Neorhizobium galegae: one gene and its partner. The main gene of each other region encodes a partner of the protein of the gene in region 2 in a complex. Links are inferred from orthologs where the notes say so. Each region holds a gene or a part of one and is shown on either strand. Other genes may lie near its edges.

What was found.
Region 1: the proteins of ccmB (region 2) and ccmE are in contact, whole or in part, in a solved structure (PDB 8CE8), measured with the Escherichia coli proteins. The link is inferred for Neorhizobium galegae from one-to-one orthologs.

What each region holds. Positions count from the first base shown.
Region 1 is NZ_CP090095.1:1,292,573-1,304,023, forward strand. The notes cover bases 2,630-5,624. They hold ccmE (cytochrome c maturation protein CcmE), read left to right. Parts: upstream 2,630-3,881; coding sequence 3,882-4,367; downstream 4,368-5,624. Other genes in these bases: ccmI (c-type cytochrome biogenesis protein CcmI), read left to right, coding at 2,749-3,885; LZK81_RS06465 (heme lyase CcmF/NrfE family subunit), read left to right, coding at 4,364-5,624. In the rest of the region: LZK81_RS06440 (response regulator transcription factor), read left to right, coding at 1-485; LZK81_RS06445 (ATP-binding protein), read left to right, coding at 475-1,899; LZK81_RS06450 (hypothetical protein), read left to right, coding at 2,166-2,600; more of LZK81_RS06465, read left to right, coding at 5,625-6,352; LZK81_RS06470 (cytochrome c-type biogenesis protein), read left to right, coding at 6,495-6,971; LZK81_RS06475 (Do family serine endopeptidase), read left to right, coding at 7,118-8,707; LZK81_RS06480 (response regulator transcription factor), read left to right, coding at 8,783-9,541; LZK81_RS06485 (sensor histidine kinase), read left to right, coding at 9,569-10,960; LZK81_RS06490 (bifunctional [glutamine synthetase] adenylyltransferase/[glutamine synthetase]-adenylyl-L-tyrosine phosphorylase), read left to right, coding at 10,993-11,451. UniProt on the Escherichia coli protein: Heme chaperone required for the biogenesis of c-type cytochromes. Transiently binds heme delivered by CcmC and transfers the heme to apo-cytochromes in a process facilitated by CcmF and CcmH.
Region 2 is NZ_CP090095.1:4,282,731-4,294,053, reverse strand. Bases 3,312-6,178 are described here. They hold ccmB (heme exporter protein CcmB), read right to left. Parts: upstream 5,142-6,178; coding sequence 4,482-5,141; downstream 3,312-4,481. Other genes in these bases: ccmA (heme ABC exporter ATP-binding protein CcmA), read right to left, coding at 5,391-6,035; LZK81_RS21155 (heme ABC transporter permease), read right to left, coding at 3,634-4,392; ccmD (heme exporter protein CcmD), read right to left, coding at 3,459-3,629; LZK81_RS21165 (DsbE family thiol:disulfide interchange protein), read right to left, coding at 3,312-3,462. Outside these bases: LZK81_RS21180 (septation protein A), read left to right, coding at 1-313; LZK81_RS21175 (DUF2585 domain-containing protein), read left to right, coding at 373-897; LZK81_RS21170 (sensor domain-containing diguanylate cyclase), read left to right, coding at 1,657-2,859; more of LZK81_RS21165, read right to left, coding at 2,860-3,311; aconitate hydratase AcnA, read left to right, coding at 6,307-9,000; LZK81_RS21135 (sulfite exporter TauE/SafE family protein), read left to right, coding at 9,119-9,856; LZK81_RS21130 (DUF1223 domain-containing protein), read left to right, coding at 10,052-10,801; LZK81_RS21125 (DUF2794 domain-containing protein), read left to right, coding at 11,096-11,323. UniProt on the Escherichia coli protein: Required for the export of heme to the periplasm for the biogenesis of c-type cytochromes.

The DNA of each region.
Region 1 (11,451 bases), 3.0 Mb from region 2 along the record:
TCGAGAAATGGCGTGCCGGAGGCAAGGGCATGCCGGTTCTGATGCTGACCGCCCGCGACCGCTGGAGCGACAAGGTGGCAGGCATCGATGCCGGTGCCGACGACTATGTCGCCAAACCCTTCCATGTGGAGGAAGTGCTGGCCCGCGTTCGGGCACTGATCCGCCGGGCGGCGGGGCATTCATCCTCCGAAATCGTCTGCGGGCCCGTGCGGCTCGATACCAAGGCTTCCAAGGCGAGCGTCGAAGGCGTCGCCCTGAAGCTCACCTCGCACGAATTCAGGCTGCTGTCCTACCTGATGCATCACATGGGGCAGGTCGTTTCCCGCACCGAGCTTGTGGAGCATATGTATGATCAGGATTTCGACCGCGATTCCAATACGATCGAAGTTTTCGTGGGCCGGCTTCGCAAGAAGCTCGGTGTCGACCTCATCGAGACGGTCCGCGGACTCGGTTACAGGATGCAAGCGCCAAACGATGCGCCCTAAATTCCGGATGATCGGACCAAGATCGCTGACTGCCCGCGTGCTGCTTCTGGCCACGTTGTGGTCGGCGCTGGCTCTGGTCGTCATTTCGATCGTCATCTCGCAGCTCTACCGGCAATCGGCAGAGCGCGCCTTCACCGACCTCCTGCGCGCCCAGCTTTATAATGTCATCAACTCGATCACGATCGGTGACGACAACAAGCTCGCCGGCAGCCCTCAGCTCGGCGACCTGCGCTTCTCGCAGCCTGAGACCGGCTGGTACTGGATCATCGAGCCGCTCGGCACCTTTGCAGCGACGCCGCTGTCATCCTCCTCGCTCGGCACCTCGAACATCAGCGTTCCGTCGATCCTGGCGGTGCCCTTCAACAATCGCTATGAGCGCTTCTACCCCGCGATCGACGCCTACAAGAATCATGTTCTGGTTGCCGAAACCGAAGTCGTCCTCGACGGCGAAGGCCGCGCCGCGCGCTTCCGCGTGTCGGGCAATCTCGCGGTTGTCGAGGAGGATATCCAGGCCTTTACCCGCAGTCTCTATATCGCCCTTGCCGTCTTCGGTTTCGGCAGTCTGGTCGTCAACGGTCTGGCGATCCTCTACGGGCTGCAGCCGCTTGACGGCGCACGGCGCTCGCTCGAAAGGGTGCGGCGCGGCGAGGCGGAGCGGCTGGAAGGGGAATTTCCGCGCGAAATCATGCCGCTTGCGAGCGACATCAACGCGCTGATCGAAAGCAACCGCCGCATCGTCGAGCGGGCCCGCATGCAGGTCGGCAATCTCGCCCATTCGCTGAAGACGCCGATTGCGGTTCTGCTCAACGAATCGCGTGCCGTCGAAAAGGTGCAGTCGGACATGGTGCGGTCGCAGGCGGAGGGAATGCAGGCGCAGGTGCAATCCTACCTGAACCGCGCGCGCATCGCCGCCCAGCGCGAATCGCTGCTCGCCCGGACCGAGCTTGAGCCGGTGCTGGAACGCCTGGTCAGGGTGATGCGGCGACTCAATCCGGAAAAGGAGTTCCACCTGTCGGTCTTTCCGCCGGGCGTGGCGCTTGCCATGGAACAGCAGGACGTCGAGGAGACGGTCGGCAACCTGCTCGAAAACGCCGCGCGCTTCTGCGAAACCGGCGTGTGGATCACCGCGACGCCAACATCAGGCCCCCAATCCGGCGAAGGCGAAACCGTGCGGCGCTCCTGGGTCGAGGTCGCTGTCGAAGACGACGGCCCGGGGCTGGAGCCGGATCAGATCCGGGAGGCGATGAAACGCGGCAGGCGGCTCGACGAGAGCAAGCCGGGCGCTGGGCTCGGACTGTCGATCGTGCGCGAAATCACCGGCGAGTATCAAGGTTCCGTCGAGCTGACGCGCGGGACGCGGGGTGGCCTGAGGGCGCAACTTCTGCTTCCCGGCGTCGCCAAGGAAGGTCCGTGATCGTCCGATATTCACAACATGGTCCAGCAGGACTGTGGCGCAAGGGCAACATCGGCCTATTCCCTGCCATTGCTTATGGACGGATGGATCGCCTGCTATATCTTTGTCGGAAGAGACATTTCTATATATCTGCTAATATGCGGGGAGACTGAAAGATCGTCGGATTTGTGTGTTTTCCCAATGACGCCATAATGATGCCATGCCGGGACCGGACCAGTCTCGGCGAGATTTCCGAAGAAAACGAGCCGCGACCGGTTTCCGACACGATGCGATTATTGAGCCTTCGAAATACCGTTTCATCGCTTGTGGTTGCCGGCCTGCTGGCGGGCTGCGGCACGTCTTCAGGAGCGGGGACCGGCGGCACGCGCGGCCTGCTGACACCACGGCCCTCGCCATCCGCATCCTATATTTCCGCGCTGCAGGGCGGCATCGTCGGCCGCAGCGGCGCGACGCTTTCGTCAAGCGACCGTTCCCGCGCCCTCGAGGCGGAATATCGCGCGTTGGAAGGGGCGGCCGGCGGCGAGGCAATCACCTGGAAGGGTGACGACGCGAACGGCCAGGTGATCGCCAACGCCCCCTATCAGGTGGGCACTCAGAACTGCCGTCAGTATCGCCATACGGTAACCATGAACGGCCGCGACATGACGGCGCGGGGCGCTGCCTGCCGCAATTCCAACGGCACCTGGACGCCGCTCACCTGATTTCCTCTGCGGCTGTTTGACATGGGTCATGGCCGCCAGATCGGATCGGCCCCATATGCAGGTTTGAACTTGCGGCCAAAGGCCTCAAATTCGCGTCAACGCCGGCTGCGCTGTTGGAAAGCGCGGGCCGTTGCAGTATTGGGCCACTATGGTTTTATGGATCATCCTCGCAGCTCTGACGGCGGCCGTTGCGGCAATCCTCATCCTGCCTTTCGCCCGAGCCGCCAAAACAGCATCCGCTGACCGTGCCGGAGAGGTCGCCGTCTATCGCGACCAGCTGGCCGAACTGGACCGGGACCAGGCCCAGGGCCTGATCGAGCCGCAAGAGGCCGAATACGCCCGTGCGGAGATCGGCCGCCGGCTGCTGGCCGCGGCCGCTGCCGGGGAGGGCAAGGAGATCGCCGCTCCTAAGGCGCGAAAATATGCGCTCGCCACCACTGTGGTCACGCTGGTTCCGCCCCTTGTCGGGCTCTGTCTTTACCTGGCGCTCGGCAATCCCGGGCTGCCGGACCAGCCGCTCGAAGCGCGGCTTGCCAATCCTGGCAACAATGTCGCCCTGCTGGTCGCCAAGGCGGAGCGGCATCTTGCCGAAAATCCCAATGACGGCGCCGGCTGGGATCTGCTTGCGCCGATCTATTTCCGCTCCATGCGGCTTGGCGATGCCGAGATGGCCTATCGAAATGCGATCCGCATTCTTGGGCCAAGTCCCGTCCGGCTGGCCGGGCTCGGCGAAACGCTGGTCGCATCGAATGACGGGATCGTCACCGAGGATGCGCGTTCCGCCTTCGAGCAGGCGGTGAAGCTCGATCCGGACAATCCGCGTTCACGTTTCTATGTCGGCCTCGGCTTCGAACAGGCCGGCAGGGCGGCAGAGGCGAGGGCGCAGTTCGAGACGATTGCCAAGGGCTCGCCGGCCGATGCGCCGTGGATGCAGCTCGTCAACCAGCATATCGTCAAGAACGGCGGCACCATCGCGACGGGACAGGACACGGCGCAGGCGCCCGGCAATCCGAGCCAGGCGGATGTCGCGGCGGCCGCAAACATGTCGCAGGGCGATCGGCAGGCGATGATCCGCGGCATGGTCGAGAGCCTTGCGGAACGGCTGAAACAGGACCCGAACAATCTCGAAGGTTGGGTGAGGCTGGTGCGCTCCTATTCCGTGCTCGGCGACAAATCCAGTGCCGAGGAGGCCCTGAAGAGCGGCCTCAAGCAGTTCCCGTCATCAGGCGAGCTGGTGGCGCTCGCCAACGAGATGGGGATCACCGTCGAAGGAGTGGCGCAATGACGCGCAAACAGAAACGGCTGGCGGTGATCGCGGGCGGCATGAGCTTCATTCTCGTGGCGGTGCTGCTCGTCATGTTCGCCTTCAGCCAGTCGGTGGCTTATTTCTTCATGCCGGCCGATCTTGCCAAGTCCGATGTCAAACCCGGCACCCGCATCAGGCTCGGCGGGCTGGTCGCCGAAGGGTCGGTGAAGCGCGGTCAGGGCTCGACCGTGAGTTTTACGGTAACCGACGGAACCGGTAGCGTGCCGGTCACCTACACGGGCATCCTGCCGGACCTGTTTCGCGAAGGCCAGGGCGTGGTGACCGAAGGCGCGTTCGACGCGGCATCGCGCGGTTTCGTGGCCGACAGCGTGCTCGCCAAGCATGACGAGAACTACATGCCCAAGGAAGTCGCGGACCGGCTGAAGGCGCAGGGCGTCTGGAACGAGGGTCAAGGCAACCAGAGCCAGCCCGATGGCGCCAAGGGGACGGCAACGAGATGATCATCGAGATCGGTCATTATGCACTTGTTCTGGCGCTCGCAACCGCGCTGATCGTCTCGGTGCTGCCGGTCGTCGGCGCCCGGCGCGGCGATGTCGCGATGATGGCGCTGGCCCCGACCGGCTCGCTGGTGCTGTTCGCGCTCGTGGCCTTTTCCTTCGGCGTGCTGACCTGGGCCTATATGGTCTCGGATTTCTCGGTTGCGAACGTCTGGGAGAATTCCCATTCGCTGATGCCGCTGATCTACAAGTTCTCGGGCGTCTGGGGCAATCACGAAGGGTCGATGCTGCTCTGGCTGCTGATCCTGGTGTTCTTCAGCGCGCTCGTCGCTGTCTTCGGCCGCAATCTGCCGGATACGCTGAGGGCCAATGTTCTGGCCGTTCAGGCCTGGATCTCGACCGCATTCCTGTTCTTCATCCTTTTGACTTCCAATCCGTTCCTTCGCCTCAACCCGGCGCCGGCCGAGGGACAGGATCTCAATCCGGTGCTGCAGGATCTCGGCCTGGCGGTTCATCCGCCGCTTCTCTACCTGGGTTATGTCGGCTTTTCGGTCTGCTTCTCGTTCGCCGTCGCGGCGCTCATGGAAGGCCGCATCGACGCCGCCTGGGCCCGCTGGGTGCGGCCGTGGACGCTGGCCGCCTGGACCTTCCTGACGGCCGGCATCGCCATGGGTTCCTACTGGGCCTATTACGAGCTCGGCTGGGGCGGCTGGTGGTTCTGGGATCCGGTCGAGAACGCCTCCTTCATGCCCTGGCTCGCGGGCACGGCGCTGCTGCATTCGGCGCTGGTCATGGAAAAGCGCGAGGCGCTGAAGATCTGGACCGTGCTGCTGGCGATCATGACCTTTTCGCTGTCGCTGCTCGGCACCTTCCTGGTGCGCTCCGGCGTGCTGACCTCGGTGCATTCGTTTGCGACCGATCCGACCCGCGGCATCTTCATCCTCTGCATTCTCGGCATCTTCATCGGCGGCGCCTTCGCGCTGTTTGCCTGGCGGGCGCCGATGCTGAAGGCGGGCGGCATTTTCGCGCCGATCTCGCGCGAGGGCGCGCTGGTGCTCAACAACCTGATCCTGACGGTGGCAACGGCAACGGTGCTGACCGGCACGCTCTATCCGCTCGTCCTCGAAACGCTGACCGGCGAAAAGATCTCGGTCGGCGCGCCGTTCTTCAACATGACCTTCGGCCTGCTGATGCTGCCGCTCCTGGTCGCCGCGCCGTTCGGGCCGGTGCTCGCCTGGAAGCGTGGCGATCTCCTGGGCGCCCTGCAGCGGCTCTATGTCTTCGCGGGCCTGGCGCTGGCAGCGGGCCTTGCCTTCTTCTACATCCAGAACGGCGGACCGGTTCTGGCGATCTTCGGCCTGGTGCTGGGTTTCTGGGGCATGATCGGCGCATTCGCCGACCTCTGGTATCGCGGCAATTTTTCGAAAGTCGGGCTTTCGGTCGGCCTGAGGCGGCTGGCCGGCCTGCCGCGTTCGGTATTCGGCACGGCGATCGCCCATTTCGGCCTCGGGGTCACGGTGCTCGGCATTTTCGCCGCGACGACCTTCGGCACCGAGACGGTGGTCGAGATGAAGCAGGGTACTTCCGTCGACGCCGGCGGTTATTCGCTGACCTATGACGGGCTGCGCGATGCCATCGGGCCGAACTACACCGAACAGCGTGGGCATTTTGCCGTCAGCCGTGGTGGCGTCCAGGTGGCGGATGTCTGGTCGTCGAAGCGGCTCTATACGGCGCGGCGGATGCCGACGACGGAAGCCGGCATCCTGACTTTCGGCCTCAGCCAACTCTACGTGTCGCTCGGCGATGCGATGGACAGCGGCGGCATGGTGGTACGCATCTGGTGGAAACCGTTCATCCTCTGCATCTGGGGCGGCGCGCTGGTGATGATGGTCGGCGGGTTTGTCTCGCTGTCGGATCGGAGGCTCAGGGTGGGAGCGCCGAGCCGCAAGGCGAAGCCGGTCAAGGCGACGCTGGAGGCTGCGGAGTGATGGCGAACTCACCCCCCTCTGCCCTGCCGGGCATCTCCCCCTCAAGGGGGGAGATCGACTCGTGGCCATCTCCCGCCCCAAACAAACGCTGCGATTGGAGCAATGTCGGTGCGTCTTGCCAATCTCCCCCCTTGAGGGGGAGATGCCCGGCAGGGCAGAGGGGGTGTTCTGGGTCGTTCTCGCGATGATCCTGGCGCTCCTCGCCCCCCTGCCGGCCTTCGCCGTCAACCCCGACGAGGTGCTCTCAAACCCCGTGCTCGAACAGCGCGCCCGAAATCTTTCGGCGCAGTTGCGCTGCATGGTGTGCCAGAACCAGTCGATCGACGATTCCAATGCGGAGCTTGCCCGCGACCTGCGGGTGCTGGTGCGCGAGCGGCTGACGAACGGCGATGCGGACGATCAGGTGATCGACTACGTCGTGTCCCGCTACGGCGAATTCGTGCTCCTGAAACCGCGGTTCAGCGCCAAGACGATGATCCTGTGGGCCACTCCCGTCCTGCTACTGCTGGTCGGTGGCGTGGCGATCCTGGTTTTTGTTCGCACGCGCCCCAGCCAACGCTCGGTCGCGTCGCTGACGGCCGAGGAACAGGCTCGCATCGAAGAGCTTTTGAACAAATAGGCGCCCGAAACAGACCGCCGCAAACATTACCAATAATTCATTCGTCCGCCACCTGCAGTTAACCTGCGAGCGCCTATATCTCTCCTCATCCACCGCTTGGCTGACCTCCGGCCAAAATGACTGAAGAGAAGAAGGTAGCTTAAAACATGCGCAATATCGGACGTCCCTCTCTGAAGACCGTCTTGAAGACCACCACGGTTGCTGGTCTTGCCGCGGTCATGCTCTCGAGCGGCATCCCGGGCCAGGTCGTGCAGTCCTTCGCGGCTCCGGTCAGCGTTACCGCACCGCAGGCCCCGAGCTTTGCCGATGTCGTTTCGGCCGTTTCTCCCGCCGTCGTTTCCGTCCGCGTCCAGTCCGACGCACAGCCCGTTTCCGATGACAGCAGTTCGTTCAGTTTCGGCGGCCGCGGCTTCGACCAGCTTCCTGATGACCATCCGCTGAAGCGGTTCTTCCGTGAATTCGGTGGCCAGGTACCGGGCGCTCCGGGTGCTCCGGGCGACCGCAACAACCGCAACCAGGATCGCGCCGACCGCAACGGCCCGCGGGGCCAGGACGGAAACCGTCCTCACCGCCTGCGCCCGGCGGCACAGGGCTCCGGGTTCTTCATTTCCGAGGACGGCTATGTCGTCACCAACAACCACGTCGTTTCGGATGGTTCCGCCTACACGGTCGTTTTGAATGACGGCACGGAACTCGAAGCCAAGCTGGTCGGCAAGGACAGCCGCACCGACCTCGCCGTGCTCAAGGTCGACGCCACCAGCCGCAAGTTCACCTATGTCAATTTCGCGGACGACTCCAAGGTCCGGGTCGGTGACTGGGTGGTTGCCGTCGGCAATCCGTTCGGCCTTGGCGGTACGGTTACCGCTGGCATCGTTTCGGCCCGCGGCCGCGACATCGGCTCCGGTCCCTATGACGATTATATCCAGGTGGATGCGGCGGTGAACCGCGGCAATTCCGGCGGCCCGACCTTCAACCTCTCCGGCGAAGTCGTCGGCATCAACACCGCGATCTTCTCGCCGTCGGGCGGCAATGTCGGCATCGCCTTTGCGATCCCGTCTTCCACCGCCAAGGACGTCGTTGCCGACCTGATGAAGGACGGCAAGGTCGATCGCGGCTGGCTCGGCGTACAGATCCAGCCGGTCACCCAGGATATTGCCGACTCGCTCGGCCTGAAGGAAGCGACCGGCGCCCTTGTCGTTGCTCCGCAGGAAGGCTCTCCGGGTCAGAAGGCCGGCATCAAGGAAGGTGACGTGATCACCGCCGTCAACGGCCAGCCGATCAAGGATGCCCGTGACCTCGCCAAGCGCGTCGCCGCCTTCGGCCCGAACACCAAGGTCGATGTCGACCTGTGGCGCGACGGCAAGGCGCAGAAGATCCCGGTCACGCTCGGCAATCTCCAGAGCGATGAAGCTTCGGCGGCCGAGCCGAAGCAGCCCGACGCTCCGGCGCCCTCCAGCGACAAGGCGCTTGCCAGCCTCGGCATCACCGTCGCTCCGGCCGAGGACGGTTCCGGTCTCTCGGTCACCGATGTCGATCCGGATAGTGAAGCCGCTGCCCGCGGCCTGAAGACCGGGGAAAAGATCGTCTCGGTCAACAACCGCAAGGTCACCAGCGCCGCCGATGTCGGCAAGGTTCTCGACCAGGCCCGCAAGGATGGCCGCACCCGCGCGCTGTTCCAGGTGGCTGGTGAAAACAATACCAGCCGCTTCGTCGCCCTGCCGATCAACGAAGGCTGATTTCTCAAATAGGTCGCAAGGTCAGGGGCGCCGCCGGCAACGGTCGGCGCCTTTCTTCTTTCCATGGAGCGAGTGATGGAGACGGATACCCGATATTCTGCCGGCACCGCAGATTCCCGTAGTGCAAAGACCGGCGCGGACGCTATTGTCCCGCACATGAAGATTCTGGTGATAGAAGACGACTTGGAGGCGGCAGCCTACATGACCAAGGCCTTTCGCGAGGCCGGGATCGTGGTCGATCATGCAAGCGACGGCGAGAGCGGTCTGTTCATGGGGACCGAGAATTCCTACGACGTGATGGTCATCGACCGCATGCTGCCGCGCCGCGACGGGCTGTCCGTCATCAGCGAATTGCGCAAGCGCAGCATCAATACCCCGGTGTTGATCCTTTCGGCGCTCGGGCAGGTGGACGACCGCGTGACCGGCCTGCGCGCCGGCGGCGACGACTATCTGCCTAAGCCCTACGCCTTCTCCGAGCTTCTCGCCCGCGTCGAAGTGCTCGGCCGCCGCAAGGGGACGCCGGAACAGGACATGGTCTACCGGGTCGGTGACCTGGAGCTCGACCGGCTGTCGCACGAGGTGAAGCGCGCCGGCAAGGAAGTGCTGCTGCAGCCGCGCGAATTCCGTCTGCTCGAATATCTGATGAAGAATGCCGGCCAGGTGGTGACCCGCACCATGCTGCTCGAAAACGTCTGGGACTACCATTTCGATCCCCAGACCAATGTCATCGACGTGCATGTCTCGCGGCTGAGATCGAAGATCGAGAAGGATTTCGAAAAGCCGCTTCTGAAGACCATTCGCGGGGCCGGCTACATGATCAAGGACGAGGGGTAAGCCGAGTTGCTGGCACGTGCCCGCCTGATGTTCCGCTCGACGGCCGTGCGGCTTTCGGCGCTCTATATCCTGCTCTTCGCCTTGTGTGCGGCCTTTCTGGTCATCTACGTCACGGCGATGTCCGAAAGGCTGCTGGCGCAGCAGACGCGCCAGTCGCTACAGGAGGAAGTGCAGGAGATACAGCGCGCCTATGAGCGCGGCGGCGTCAGCCTTCTCCTGCGGATGATGGAGCGGCGAGCCCGTCAGCCGGGCGCCAATCTCTATGTCATCGCCGGTCCCAACGGCGAGATGCTCGCCGGCAATGTTGCCGCGGTGCAGCCTGGCGTGCTCGACGAGCAGGGCTGGACGGACATTCCTTTCACCTATGAACCCTATACGGAAGTGGACCGTCGCGGCCGGCATCTGGCGACCGCCAACGTCATCCGCCTCGACAACGGTCTGCGGATGCTGGTCGGTCGCGATCTCGGCGACCCGAGCCGGTTCCGCGGCATCGTGCGCCGGGCACTGATGGTGGCATTGGCCATCATGGGCGTCGGAGCGTTGGTGATCTGGTTCGGCATCGGCCGCAACGCCTTGAAACGCATCGACCGCATGTCGGCGGCGAGCCAGAAGATCATGGCGGGCGACCTTTCGCAGCGCCTGCCGGTCGGCAAGTCCGGCGACGAATTCGACCGGCTGTCGGATTCGCTGAACGCCATGCTCGGACGCATCGAGAAGCTGAACGAGGGTCTGCGCCAGGTTTCCGACAACATCGCCCACGACCTGAAGACGCCGCTGACGAGATTGCGCAACAAGGCCGCCGATGCGCTGGGCGAGGATCGTGCGGATGTGCGCCGCGCAGCCCTTGAAGGCATCATCGCCGAATCCGACCAGCTTATCCGCACCTTCAACGCGCTTTTGATGATCTCCCGCGTCGAGGCGGGATCGATCGCGGCGGAAATGTCCGATGTCGATCTGTCAGCGATCTCCGCCGACAGCGCAGAGCTTTATGAGCCCGCGGCGGAGGAGGCGGGTCTGTCGCTCACCACCGAGCTCGAACCGGGTCTCGTGGTCAACGGCAACCGGGAGCTCATCGGCCAGGCGATCTTCAATCTCCTCGACAATGCGATCAAATATGCTTCCGAGGGAAGCCAGACGCCAAAGATCGGCGTGAAGCTCGCCAGGAGCGACGGCACGCTCAGGCTCTCCGTCTGCGACAACGGCCCAGGCATCCCGGCCAACAAGCGGGGCGAGGTGACCAAGCGGTTCTTTCGCCTGGACGAAAGCCGCTCCAAGCCTGGCACCGGCCTCGGCCTCTCGCTGGTCGAAGCGGTGATGGAGCTGCATGGCGGCTCGCTGGAACTTTCCGCCACCGACGAGACGAATACCGCAGCGCCCGGCCTGACAGTCACCATGGTCTTTCCGGTGCCGAAGCCGTAAGTTTCGCCAGGGAAGAATCACGGGAGGTGCCAGTGTCGGAGACCGGAAATCGGCTCGATACGGTGAAGGCGGGGGTGATCCGCCCGCTGAACCAGACGGAAACCAAGGCGGCCATGGCGGCCTTGAAGGATATCGGCAAGTCCGAGCCTTCCGTCGCGGAACTGATTGGCAGGGATAGCGCGCTCAAGGATTTCATCGTCGCCGCCTTCACCCTCTCGCCTTACCTGCGCGATACTGCGGTCATCACGCCAAAACTTCTGTCGACTGCGATCACCGAACCGTTGGAGCCGACGCTCAACCGTCTGGTCGATACGGCGCGGCGGGCATGGCAGCTGAAGGACGGCAAGGCGCCATCCGAAAACGAGGTGATGACCGCGCTGCGTGCCGGCAAGCGTGCCCTGAGCTTCCTCGTCGCGCTTGCCGATCTCGCCCGTATCTTTTCCGCCAGGGACACGACGCGCTGGCTGAGCCTGTTTGCCGAAGCGTCCCTC
Region 2 (11,323 bases):
CGGACTGCTGTTCGGCAAATCGCTTCTCGGCTATGTGTTCAATGCGGCCTTCCAGCTCGATGATGCCGGCTGGCGCAAGCTGACCATCCGCTGGGGCGTGTTCTTCCTGTTCCTTGCCGTCCTCAACGAGATCGTCTGGCGCGGCGCCAACGCCTATTATCTGCCCGACGCCAAGGCGGCGGATAACTTCTGGGTGGCCTTCAAGGTCTGGGGTACGATGCCGATCACGCTGATCTTCACGATGACGCAGATGCCGCTGATCATGCGCCATACGATCCAGGAGCCGGCAGGCAACGCCGAGGCCGAAAAGTGACCGCGGCGGAATTCTCCCCATCGAGTTCGTCCTCCAAGCGCTGGCTTCTCGCTGCGCTCATCCTCTTTCTGCTCCAGATCGCCATCCTCTACGCGATGGGCCGCATTCCGATCTGCGAATGCGGTTATGTGAAGCTCTGGGAAGGCGGGGTGAATACCAGCGGCAATTCTCAGCACCTCTCCGACTGGTACACGCCGTCGCATATCATCCACGGCTTCCTCTTCTACGGTCTCGGCTGGCTGATCCTGCGCCGCGCGCCGCTGACCGCCCGGCTGTCGCTGGCGGTGCTGATCGAGGCTGCGTGGGAGATTGCCGAAAATTCCCCACTGATCATCGACCGCTACCGCACCGCGACCATGGCGCTCGGCTATACCGGCGACAGCATCCTCAATTCGGCGATGGACACGGTGTTCATGGTGCTCGGCTTCTTCGCCGCCTCGCGCCTGCCGGTCTGGCTGACGGTCGCCATCGCCATCTTCTTCGAGCTGGCGACCGGCTACATCATCCGCGACAACCTGACGCTCAACGTGCTGATGCTCGTCTGGCCGGTCGATGCGGTGCGTGTCTGGCAGGGCGGCTTGTAGTTGCGGCTGCGGGCGAGGGGAAAAAGACCCCTCCCGGCCTGCCGGCCACCCTCCCCACAAGGGGGAGGGAGACCAAGCCGCGATGCTCGTGTCAAACCATAGACCTCGATTGTTGGCTCAAGATCCCCGCCTGATCGAAGATATGACTACTCTCACTATTGAAGACATCCCTACTCACGATGGGGAACTGTGAGCGCGCGGCATATATCCCTCTCCCTTGTGGGGAGGGTGGCCGGCAGGCCGGGAGGGGTCTTTGCCGGGGACGGTTTTACCTGCTCATGAAAAATCCGCCCAACCTCATCAACCCCTTACCCGTATTGATTTCCCCCGTCCGTCCCCGCCTATCCGAAACCATCCCACAATCACCCCCGTCATCGGATGGGAAATCGGGTTCGCGAACCGGCATCCTCCTTAAGGGTTCTCGGACCCCGGTTTCCGGTGATGGTTGCCAAGGCGGGTGACGAGGGCTCGGAAATCCTCTTCAAGTCGCAAAGAAGCAGCCGGGGCAGGCACAAACCACCTACCTCCCACATACCCGATACCGCCTGCCCCATTCCCAAAACAAAACCGCGCCGGAGTGACGTCCGGCGCGGCCAAAAGTGCTTGCGTTGGAGCGCCAATCCTCGAAGCTTCCGGACGCCAAAATGATACAGCTTTGATCCATCTTTGCGATTGCCGGTCAAGTTTTCTTAACGACAAGCCGCTAGATTTCGTCGCCAGCACCGGACGTTTTGGGGAACGCTTTCGTGCGGGGGTCTTATGGAATCGCACGATCATTTTGCCTATCTGCTGCCGTTCATCTTTTTCGTGTTCGGCTGTACGTTCCTCTTTCTAGAGCGCTGGGGATCTGCGCCGTCCCGCTACTGGGGGGTCGGATACATAGTCGCAGCGCTTGGGTTTGCCTCGCCGCTCATCTTGGCCGGTTTGCCGGTCCCGGTTCAGGCGATTGTCGCAAACACCTTCTTCCTGGCCGCGTTCTTTTCCTTGGGCCACGCCATTCTCACCCGCTTCGGCCGGCCGCTTCTCACTGCCGGGCGGCTTATATTCTGTGCTGCCGCATTCCTCTGCATTTCCTACATGGTCCTGGTGGAGCACGATCTGCGAGGAGAGCTGGCCGTCAGCGACATAGCCTGCTCGATCCTGCTGATCATCCCGCTATGGCAGGTCCGCCGCCATATCCGGCGGCCGATCGACCGGCTGCTCGGGGCCCTGGTCGGCCTGGTGATCGCCGACAATCTCGTCAGGGTGTCGGCCCTCTTGATCCTCACGTCATCCGGGACCTATGCGTCGCTCGATGACTTCTTTGCCTCGGAATACGCCTTCTTCATGCAGATGAGTGCGAGCATCATCGGCTTCCTGCTGGCGCTGACGGTTCTGGGAACCGTCATGCTGGATGTCGTATGGCAGCATCGCCATGCGGCCGAGCATGACCCGCTGACCGATCTTCTGAACCGCCGCGGTTTCGAGCGGGCGATCCCGGATTTCCGCAGGGAGAGTTTTCCCTCGGGCGCCGTCCTCATCTGCGATATCGACCATTTCAAACTGGTCAACGATCGCTTCGGCCATGCGGTCGGGGATATGGTGATCGTCGGTCTGGCCGCTGCGCTTCGCGACGGGCTGCCGTCCGATGCCCTGGTGGCACGTTTCGGCGGCGAGGAATTCGTGGCCTTCCTGCCGGGCGTCACGCTTGCGGAGACCGGTAAGCTCTGCAATGCGATCCGGCTGGCCTTTGCCACGCGCGACTGGCGGGAGAATGGCGTCACCCAGCAGATCACCGCAAGTTTCGGCGTGTCCTCGACCGCCCGCGGCGATCACTCGATGCATGATGCGATCGGGCGGGCCGATGCCTGTCTGTATGCGGCGAAATCCGCCGGCCGCAACCAGGTTGTGATGGAAGGCCAGCAGGCAGCACATGCGCCGACGCAGCTGCGGGTCGTCTCCGCCGCGAACCTTCGTGCCTGATCAGCCTTTCGCGGACGCCTTTTCGATCGCCGGCATGAGGTCCTGCGTGAGGCTGCGCTCGTCGAAGGGGCCGACCTTCTTGTAGAGGATCGTACCGTCAGGCGCGACCAGGTAACTTTCCGGAATGCCGTAGACGCCCCAGTCGATCGCCGCCTTGCCGTTCGGATCGACGCCGATCGCCTTGTAGGGGTTGCCGAGTTCGCCGAGGAAACGCAGAGCGTTGTCGTTGCGGTCCTTGTAGTTGATGCCGACGATGGTGAGCCGGCTGTCGTTCGCCAGTTCCTTCAAGATCGGGTGCTCCTGGCGGCAGGGCACGCACCAGGAGGCGAAGACGTTGACCAGCGTCAGCTTGCCGCCGATAGCCGCAGTCGTCAGCGCCGCGGTGTTCGAGCCTTCCAGCGGCGGCAGCGCCAGCGATGGCGCCTTCTTGCCGATCAGGGCGGAGGGGATGGCCGAGACATCGCGGCCGTTGACGTCCTGGTCGTAGAGCATCTTGCCAGCGACCGCCGCAAAGCCGAGAAAAATCGCCAGCGGGATCAGCGGCAGCGCATAACGCGCCAGGCTTTTGCGCGCGGCGGGCTGATTTTCGGTCTCGATGCTCATGCCGCGTCACCTTTCGGTTGGGCGGAACGGCGGCGGATGCCGGAGGCCTCGAGCTCGGCCAGTTCCTGTCTGCGGGCGCGGCCGTCGAGCCAGGTCCAGGCGACCAGACAGAGGATGACGATGGCCGAAACGGCATAGGACATGGCGATGTAGAAGGTATGGCTCATGGTCTCACGCTTCCCGTCCGGCCAAACGCGCGGCCATCCGCCGCTGGGCGGCGACGCGGCGGCGCCAGATCTCGTTGCGCATTGCCATCACATGCAGGGTGAAGAAGAGCATGGTGAAGGCGATCGCCATGACCAGCAGCGGCCAGAGGAATTCCCGGTCGATGGTCGGGCCGCCCATGCGGATGACGCTGGCCGGCTGGTGCAGCGTGTTCCACCAGTCGACAGAGAACTTGATGATCGGGATGTTGACGAAGCCGACGAGGATCAGCACGGCGGAGACGCGGGCTGCTCGCGACGGATCGTCCATGGCGCGGTTGAGCGCGATCAGGCCCAGATACATGAGGAACAGGACGAAGACCGAGGTCAGCCGCGCGTCCCACACCCACCATGTGCCCCACATCGGCCTTCCCCAGAGCGAGCCGGTGGCGAGCGCGATCAGCGTGAAGGCGGCGCCGAGCGGGGCTGCCGCCTTGTGCGACACGTCGGCCAGCGGGTGGCGCCAGACCAGCGTGCCGATCGCCGAAACGGCCATGACCGTGTAGCACATCATCGACAGCCAGGCGGCTGGCACATGCACGTACATGATACGCACCGTCGCGCCCTGCTGGTAGTCGCCTTCCGTCGTGAAGCTCAGATAGAGCCCGATCGCGAAGAGGATCGCAGTCGCCGCCGCCATCCACGGCAGGATGCGGGCCGCCAGCGCCAGGAATCGCGTCGGGTTGGCCAGCTCGGTGAATTTGCTGATGGCAAGGCTGTCGGTCATGGGCACTTTCTAATATGCGCGCGGAAAAATCAGCTTGATCCTGGTCAATTCGCCGGTCGTCGATCCGATCCCGTTCAATCCGATTCTAGTCAATCGCCGGCATTGCGCAACGCCAGTGCCGCGCCGAGCGGCCCGAGCACGGCAAAAAACATCGTGATCGCCACCAATATCAAGAAAGGCGGCATAAACGGGGCGGGATCCTCGACCGCCGCATAGGAGGCGCTGACCCCGAAGATCAGCACAGGCACGGCGAGCGGCAGGACGAGGATCGACACGAGCAGCCCGCCACGCGGCAGGGCGACAGCGACCGCCGCTCCGACCGCACCGATGAAGGTCAGCGCCGGCGTGCCGACCAGCAGCGTCAGCATGGTGGCGCCGATCGCCACCTCGTCCATGTTCATGAACAGGCCGAGCAGTGGCGAGGCGATCACCAGCGGCAGGCCGTTGCCGAGCCAGTGGGCGAGGCATTTGACGAGCACGGTCAGGACGAGCGGATGTTCCTGCATGAGAAGAAGGTCGAGCGATCCGTCTTCGCGTTCGGTCTGAAACAGGCGGTCGAGGCCGAGCAGGGCAGACAGCAGCGCGCCGATCCAGACGATCGCCGGACCGATGCGGGAGAGGAGGTTGAGGTCGGGGCCGACGCCGAAGGGGATGACGGCGACGACGGTCATGAAGAAGAGGACGCCGATCAGGGCGCCTCCGCCGGCGCGGACGGAGAGTTTGAGGTCGCGGAGGAGGAGGGAGGTCATGATCGGACGCTCCGTGTCCGGGGCGCACCCCCTCTGCCCTGCCGGGCATCTCCCCCACAAGGGGGGAGATCGGCAAGACGCCGGACCTCCGCCAAGCGTTGATCGTTCGGGGAGCGGAGAGAGCAGATTTCAGATTGGTGACGGCGGATTTATGCCTGGATTTGAGGCAGGGCATTGGCCCCATCCAATCTCCCCCCTTGTGGGGGAGATGCCCGGCAGGGCAGAGGGGGGTGGCCAAGGGCAGAACGATCACCATCTCCCCTCCGCCACGCCTGCAAACCCCGTCATCTGCAATTCCCTTGCATTCTCCAGCCCCAGCGGCTGATGGGTCGCCGCCAGCACAATGCCGCCGGTCGCCAGATGCAACTTGATCAGCCCGGTGAAGACACTCTCCGCATTGACATCGAGCGCCGCAGTCGGCTCGTCCAATATCCAGACCGGCCTGGAAGCGACCAGCAGCTTGGCAAACGCCATGCGGCGCTGCTGGCCGGCGGAGAGATAACCGAAGGGCAGATGGATGATCCCCCCGAGACCCACGGCCTCTGCGGCCTCGCCCGGGGAGGTGCCCTTGCCGTCCTCCGCGTCGCCCAGGAAATCCTTCCAGAAGGCGAGATTCTCAAACACCGTCAACTCCGCCTTCATCGCGTTGCGGTGGCCGAGATAGTGGCAAGCCTCGGCGGCGCGCATTCCCGATTCGGCACTCTCCGAAATCCAGGTGACGCGACCGGTCTCCGGGCGCAGCAATCCCGCCACGACCCGCAGCAGGGTCGATTTCCCCGATCCGTTGCGGCCGGTCAGGACGAGGCTTTCACCGGCTCCGAGGGTAAAGGAGATGTCCGTGAAAATCAGGTCTTCGCCGCGTCTTGCACTCAAGTTTTCGGCCGAAAGCCGCATGCCGGAGACCTTCATTAAGATTTTAATCATCGCGATCCGAAAATTTATTCGGAATGCGCGCCAAGCGTCTGGAACCCTTCTTAGAAATTATCTATAAGCACTGCAACCACGCCAGCGGCCGGCGTGATTTCAATCTTCCGCCGAACCTGAAGATCCCAAAAAATCTTCTCGTGCGGACAGCGGAAATGGTCGCACCCGCATCCTGATGTGCATGAAGTGCATAGGCGTCCGCACGCGCGTGTTGGCTCTTTTATCAGCGGGGTTGTTTTCCGTGGCTAAATCTCTCGACAGTTTCAATTGTCGCTCCATCCTTACCGTAGGCGGTAAGGATTACGTTTACTACAGCCTTCCGAAGGCTGAGCAAAACGGCCTTGCCGGCGTTTCGAAGCTGCCCTTCTCGATGAAGGTGCTGCTCGAAAACCTGCTCCGCTTTGAAGACGGCCAGTCCGTCACCAAGGAACAGATCCTGACGGTCGCCGAATGGCTGAACAACAAGGGTCTCGCGGAAGCGGAAATCGCCTACCGTCCGGCCCGCGTGCTGATGCAGGACTTCACCGGCGTTCCCGCCGTCGTCGATCTTGCCGCAATGCGCGACGCGATGGTGTCGCTCGGCGGCGATCCGGAAAAGATCAACCCGCTCGTTCCCGTCGATCTCGTCATCGACCACTCGGTTATCGTCGACGAGTTCGGCACGCCGACCGCGTTTGCGAAGAACGTCGAACTCGAATACGAGCGCAACGGCGAGCGTTACCGCTTCCTGAAGTGGGGCCAGCAGGCGTTCAAGAATTTTCGCGTCGTTCCTCCGGGCACCGGCATCTGTCACCAGGTGAACCTGGAATATCTCGGCCAGACGGTTTGGACCAAGGAAGAGGACGGCGAAACGATCGCCTATCCGGACACCTGCGTCGGCACCGATTCGCACACCACGATGATCAACGGTCTCGGCGTTCTCGGCTGGGGCGTCGGCGGTATCGAAGCGGAAGCTTCCATGCTCGGCCAGCCGGTCTCGATGCTGCTGCCTGAAGTCATCGGCTTCAAGCTCACCGGCAAGCTCAAGGAAGGCGTCACCGCGACCGACCTGGTGCTCACCGTCGTGCAGATGCTGCGCAAGAAGGGCGTGGTTTCCAAGTTCGTCGAATTCTTCGGTCCGGGCATGGACAACATGCCGCTCGCAGACCGCGCGACGATCGGCAACATGGGTCCGGAATATGGCGCGACCTGCGGCTTCTTCCCGGTAGACGGCGAAACCATCAACTACCTGACGATGTCCGGCCGCACGCTTGAGCGGATCGCGCTGGTCGAGGCCTATTCCAAGGTCCAGGGCATGTGGCGCGACGGCGACGGTTCCGACCTCGTCTTCACCGACACGCTCGAACTCGACCTCAACGACGTCGTGCCGTCGATGGCCGGCCCGAAGCGTCCGGAAGGCCGTATCTCGCTCGACAAGATCGCATCCGGTTTCGCCGGTTCGCTCGATACCGAATACAAGAAGCCCGGCCAGCTCGACAATCGTTACCCCGTCGAGGGCACGGACTTCGATCTCGGCCATGGCGACGTGGCGATTGCCGCGATCACCTCCTGCACCAACACGTCCAATCCGTCGGTGCTGATCGCCGCCGGCCTTCTCGCCCGCAACGCGGTTGCCAAGGGCCTGAAGTCCAAGCCGTGGGTGAAGACCTCGCTTGCACCGGGATCCCAGGTCGTCGGCGAATACCTTGCCAAGTCCGGCCTGCAGGCCGATCTCGACAAGCTCGGCTTCAACCTGGTCGGCTTCGGCTGCACGACCTGCATCGGCAATTCCGGCCCGCTGCCGGCGCCGATCTCGAAGACGATCAACGACAAGGGCCTGATCGCCGCCGGCGTGCTCTCGGGCAACCGTAACTTCGAAGGCCGTATTTCTCCGGACGTCCAGGCGAACTACCTCGCCTCGCCGCCGCTCGTCGTCGCTTATGCGCTGGCCGGTTCGGTCCAGAAGGACCTGACCTCCGAGCCGCTCGGCGAAGACCAGAACGGCAACCCGGTCTTCCTCAAGGACATCTGGCCGACCTCGAAGGAAGTCCAGGAATTCATCCTGAAATACGTCACCCGCGAACTCTATGAAACCAAGTATGCGGACGTCTTCAAGGGCGACGAGAACTGGCAGGCGGTCAAGATTCCTCCGGGCCAGACCTATGCCTGGGACGACGATTCGACCTATGTGCAGAACCCGCCTTACTTCGTCGGCATGGGCAAGACCGGATCGGGTCTCAAGAACATCAAGGGCGCCCGCGTCCTCGGTCTCTTCGGCGACAAGATCACCACCGACCACATTTCGCCTGCCGGTTCGATCAAGGCTGCCTCGCCGGCCGGTGCCTACCTGACCGGCCATGGGGTCGGCGTTGCCGACTTCAACCAGTACGGCACGCGCCGCGGCAATCATGAAGTGATGATGCGCGGCACGTTCGCCAACATCCGCATCCGCAACTACATGCTCGGTCCGAACGGCAAGGAAGGTGGCTACACCTTCCACTATCCGTCCAAGGAGGAGATGTCGATCTACGACGCGGCCATGCAGTACAAGGCCGAGGGCGTTCCGCTGGTCATCTTCGCCGGCGTCGAATACGGCAACGGTTCGTCGCGCGACTGGGCCGCGAAGGGTACCAACCTGCTCGGCGTCAAGGCGGTCATCGCCCAGTCCTTCGAGCGTATCCACCGCTCGAACCTGGTCGGCATGGGCGTCGTTCCCTTCGTCTTCGAAGAGGGCACGACCTGGGCCAGCCTCGACCTCAAGGGCGACGAGACCGTGGAGATTCTCGGTCTCGAAGGCGACATCAAGCCGCGCGAATGGAAGATCGCCAAGATCACCTATGGCGACGGCACGGTGAAGGAAATCAACATCCTTTGCCGCATCGATACGCTCGACGAGGTCATCTACATGAACAACGGCGGCATCCTGCAGACGGTTCTGCGCGACCTCGCCGCCTAAGCGAACATTCGCTCATCATCCGCCGGAGCGAAAACTCCGGCGGATTCCTTCCCGTTATCCGACGCACCTGCACCTGCTTGCCAAGGGGTCGTCGTTCTGCCCCTAAGGTCCCGTGCCCTTGACCGTCGTCATCCTCATCGGAATGGCCGTCACCGTTTTCCTGACATCGCTGCTTTCGGGAATTTTCGGCATGGCGGGCGGGCTGATCCTGCTCTGGGTGCTGCTTTTCCTCTTTCCGGTCAGTACCGCGATCGCCATCCACGGCGTCATCCAGATGGTCTCGAACGGGTCGCGCGCCTGGTTTTCCCGGGCGTATGTCGACTACCGCATTCTCGGCATTCTGGGCCTCGGTCTCGTCATCTCGAGCATCATCCTGCTGATCGTCGACTATCAGCCGGATCTGATCGTCGTGTCGATCGCCATCGGGCTGATGCCGATCCTCGTCTGGATGCCGGTCTCGAAACTGCGGCTCGACGCCTCGAAGCCGCTGCATGCGCTGGTCTGCGGGCTGATCGCCGGGGCGCTGACGGTCGGCGTCGGCGTGTCGGGGCCGACGATCGACATCTTCTTCATCCGTACGACGATGGACCGGCGCAAGGTGATCGCCACCAAGGCGGCGGTGCAGGTCGCCTCGCATGCGACGAAGGTGGTGTTCTACTGGAATGCGGCCTCGGAACTGCCGACCACCGAATGGATTGCTGTGCTGGTGGCGGCGCCGATTGCCATCCTCGGAGCGCGGGCCGGCAACGACATCCTGCAGAAGATGACCGACCAGAATTTCCGCGCCTGGACGCGCTGGATCGTCACCGGCGTGGGTGCCGTTTATTTTACTCAAGGCCTGCTCAAACTGATTTGACCTCGGCGTGTTTTTCGCCAAGTTTGACACCCGACGAAACGCATTCGGAAACCGATCAAATATCCGGTCTTCACCCCTTCGTGACTTTCTCTTGAGGGTGCCCGGTGGTTACTTTCCGCCATCCCGTGCGTTAGGCCCTTGATCGCTGCGAGCAATCGTGGATAACAGTTACCCTGATAAAAAGGTCTGCCACCCATGCCCTTCCGTTTTCGCTCCGTACTCCTTGTTGCGGGCCTGTTTTATGCGGGCGCTGCATTTGCAGGAGAGGTCAGGGCGCCGAAGGGCGTGATCGAACTTTTTACCTCCCAAGGCTGCTCCTCCTGCCCGCCTGCCGACGCCGCTCTGGGTGAGTTGGTGGCGCAGGGAGACATGGTCGTGCTCTCCTACCACGTCGATTACTGGAACTATCTCGGCTGGACCGATACGCTGAGCTCCAAGGAAAATACCGAGCGGCAATATGGCTATGCAAAGACGCTGGGGCGGAGCGGCGTCTATACCCCGCAGGCCGTCATCAACGGGCGCGATCACGTCAAGGGCACCGACCTCACGATCATCAACGACAAAGTGAAGGCACTCGGCCAAACCGGCAAGGGGCTCGACGTCCCGGTCACCGCAGCGATGCGCGGCGACGAAATCGAGATCGAGATCGGCGGCGGCAAGGGGCAGGCGGACGTCGTCGTCGCCTATTTCACCAAGCGACAGCAGGTGGATGTCACCAAGGGTGAAAACAGCGGCAAGACCATGGACTATTGGCACGCCGTTTACGACGTGCAGTCGGTCGGCACCTGGAACGGCCAGAGCATGAAGCTGACCCTGCCGGGCAAGCTGATGGGCAAGTCCAAGAAGGACGGCTGCGCGATCCTGCTGCAGGCCTCGGGGCCGGGCGGCGAGCCGGGCGCCATTCTCGGTGCGACGGTGCTGATGGCAGGCTACAAGAAATATTGACCGCGGGCGGGGTTCAAGGCTTGCCGGATTGTGCGTGAGCGATTGTTGGCGGCCCGATCCAATAACATTGGGGGGCTGGGGGTAAGGGTCAATGCACCAGACCGGGCCATATGGCGCTGAAAACGGCGCCAACCAACGCTGCCAATCTCGCTTCGAAATCGGGCACTCTTTTGTTCGAAATGGGGCAAGAATAAAATCGTGGCGGTTCGTCCCCGGCCGGATTGCCGGGGTTGATTTTTGTCGCCTCTCAGGCACACTGTCATATCTCTGACATTTGACGATTTGGGAGTCTTGATGACAGATCAGCCGGATTTGCCGGGGGGCCAGAGACCCCAGGACGCAGCCGTTGTCGTCGATCTCAGTGAATATCGGCAGAACCGCGATCCCGCACCGGTCACCTTCCATCGGCGCGAACTCGATGCGATCTTGAGGATTTACGGCCGCATGGTCGGCGAAGGGGAGTGGAAGGACTACGCGATCGATCACCTCAGGGATCGGGCGGTATTCTCCATCTTCAAGCGT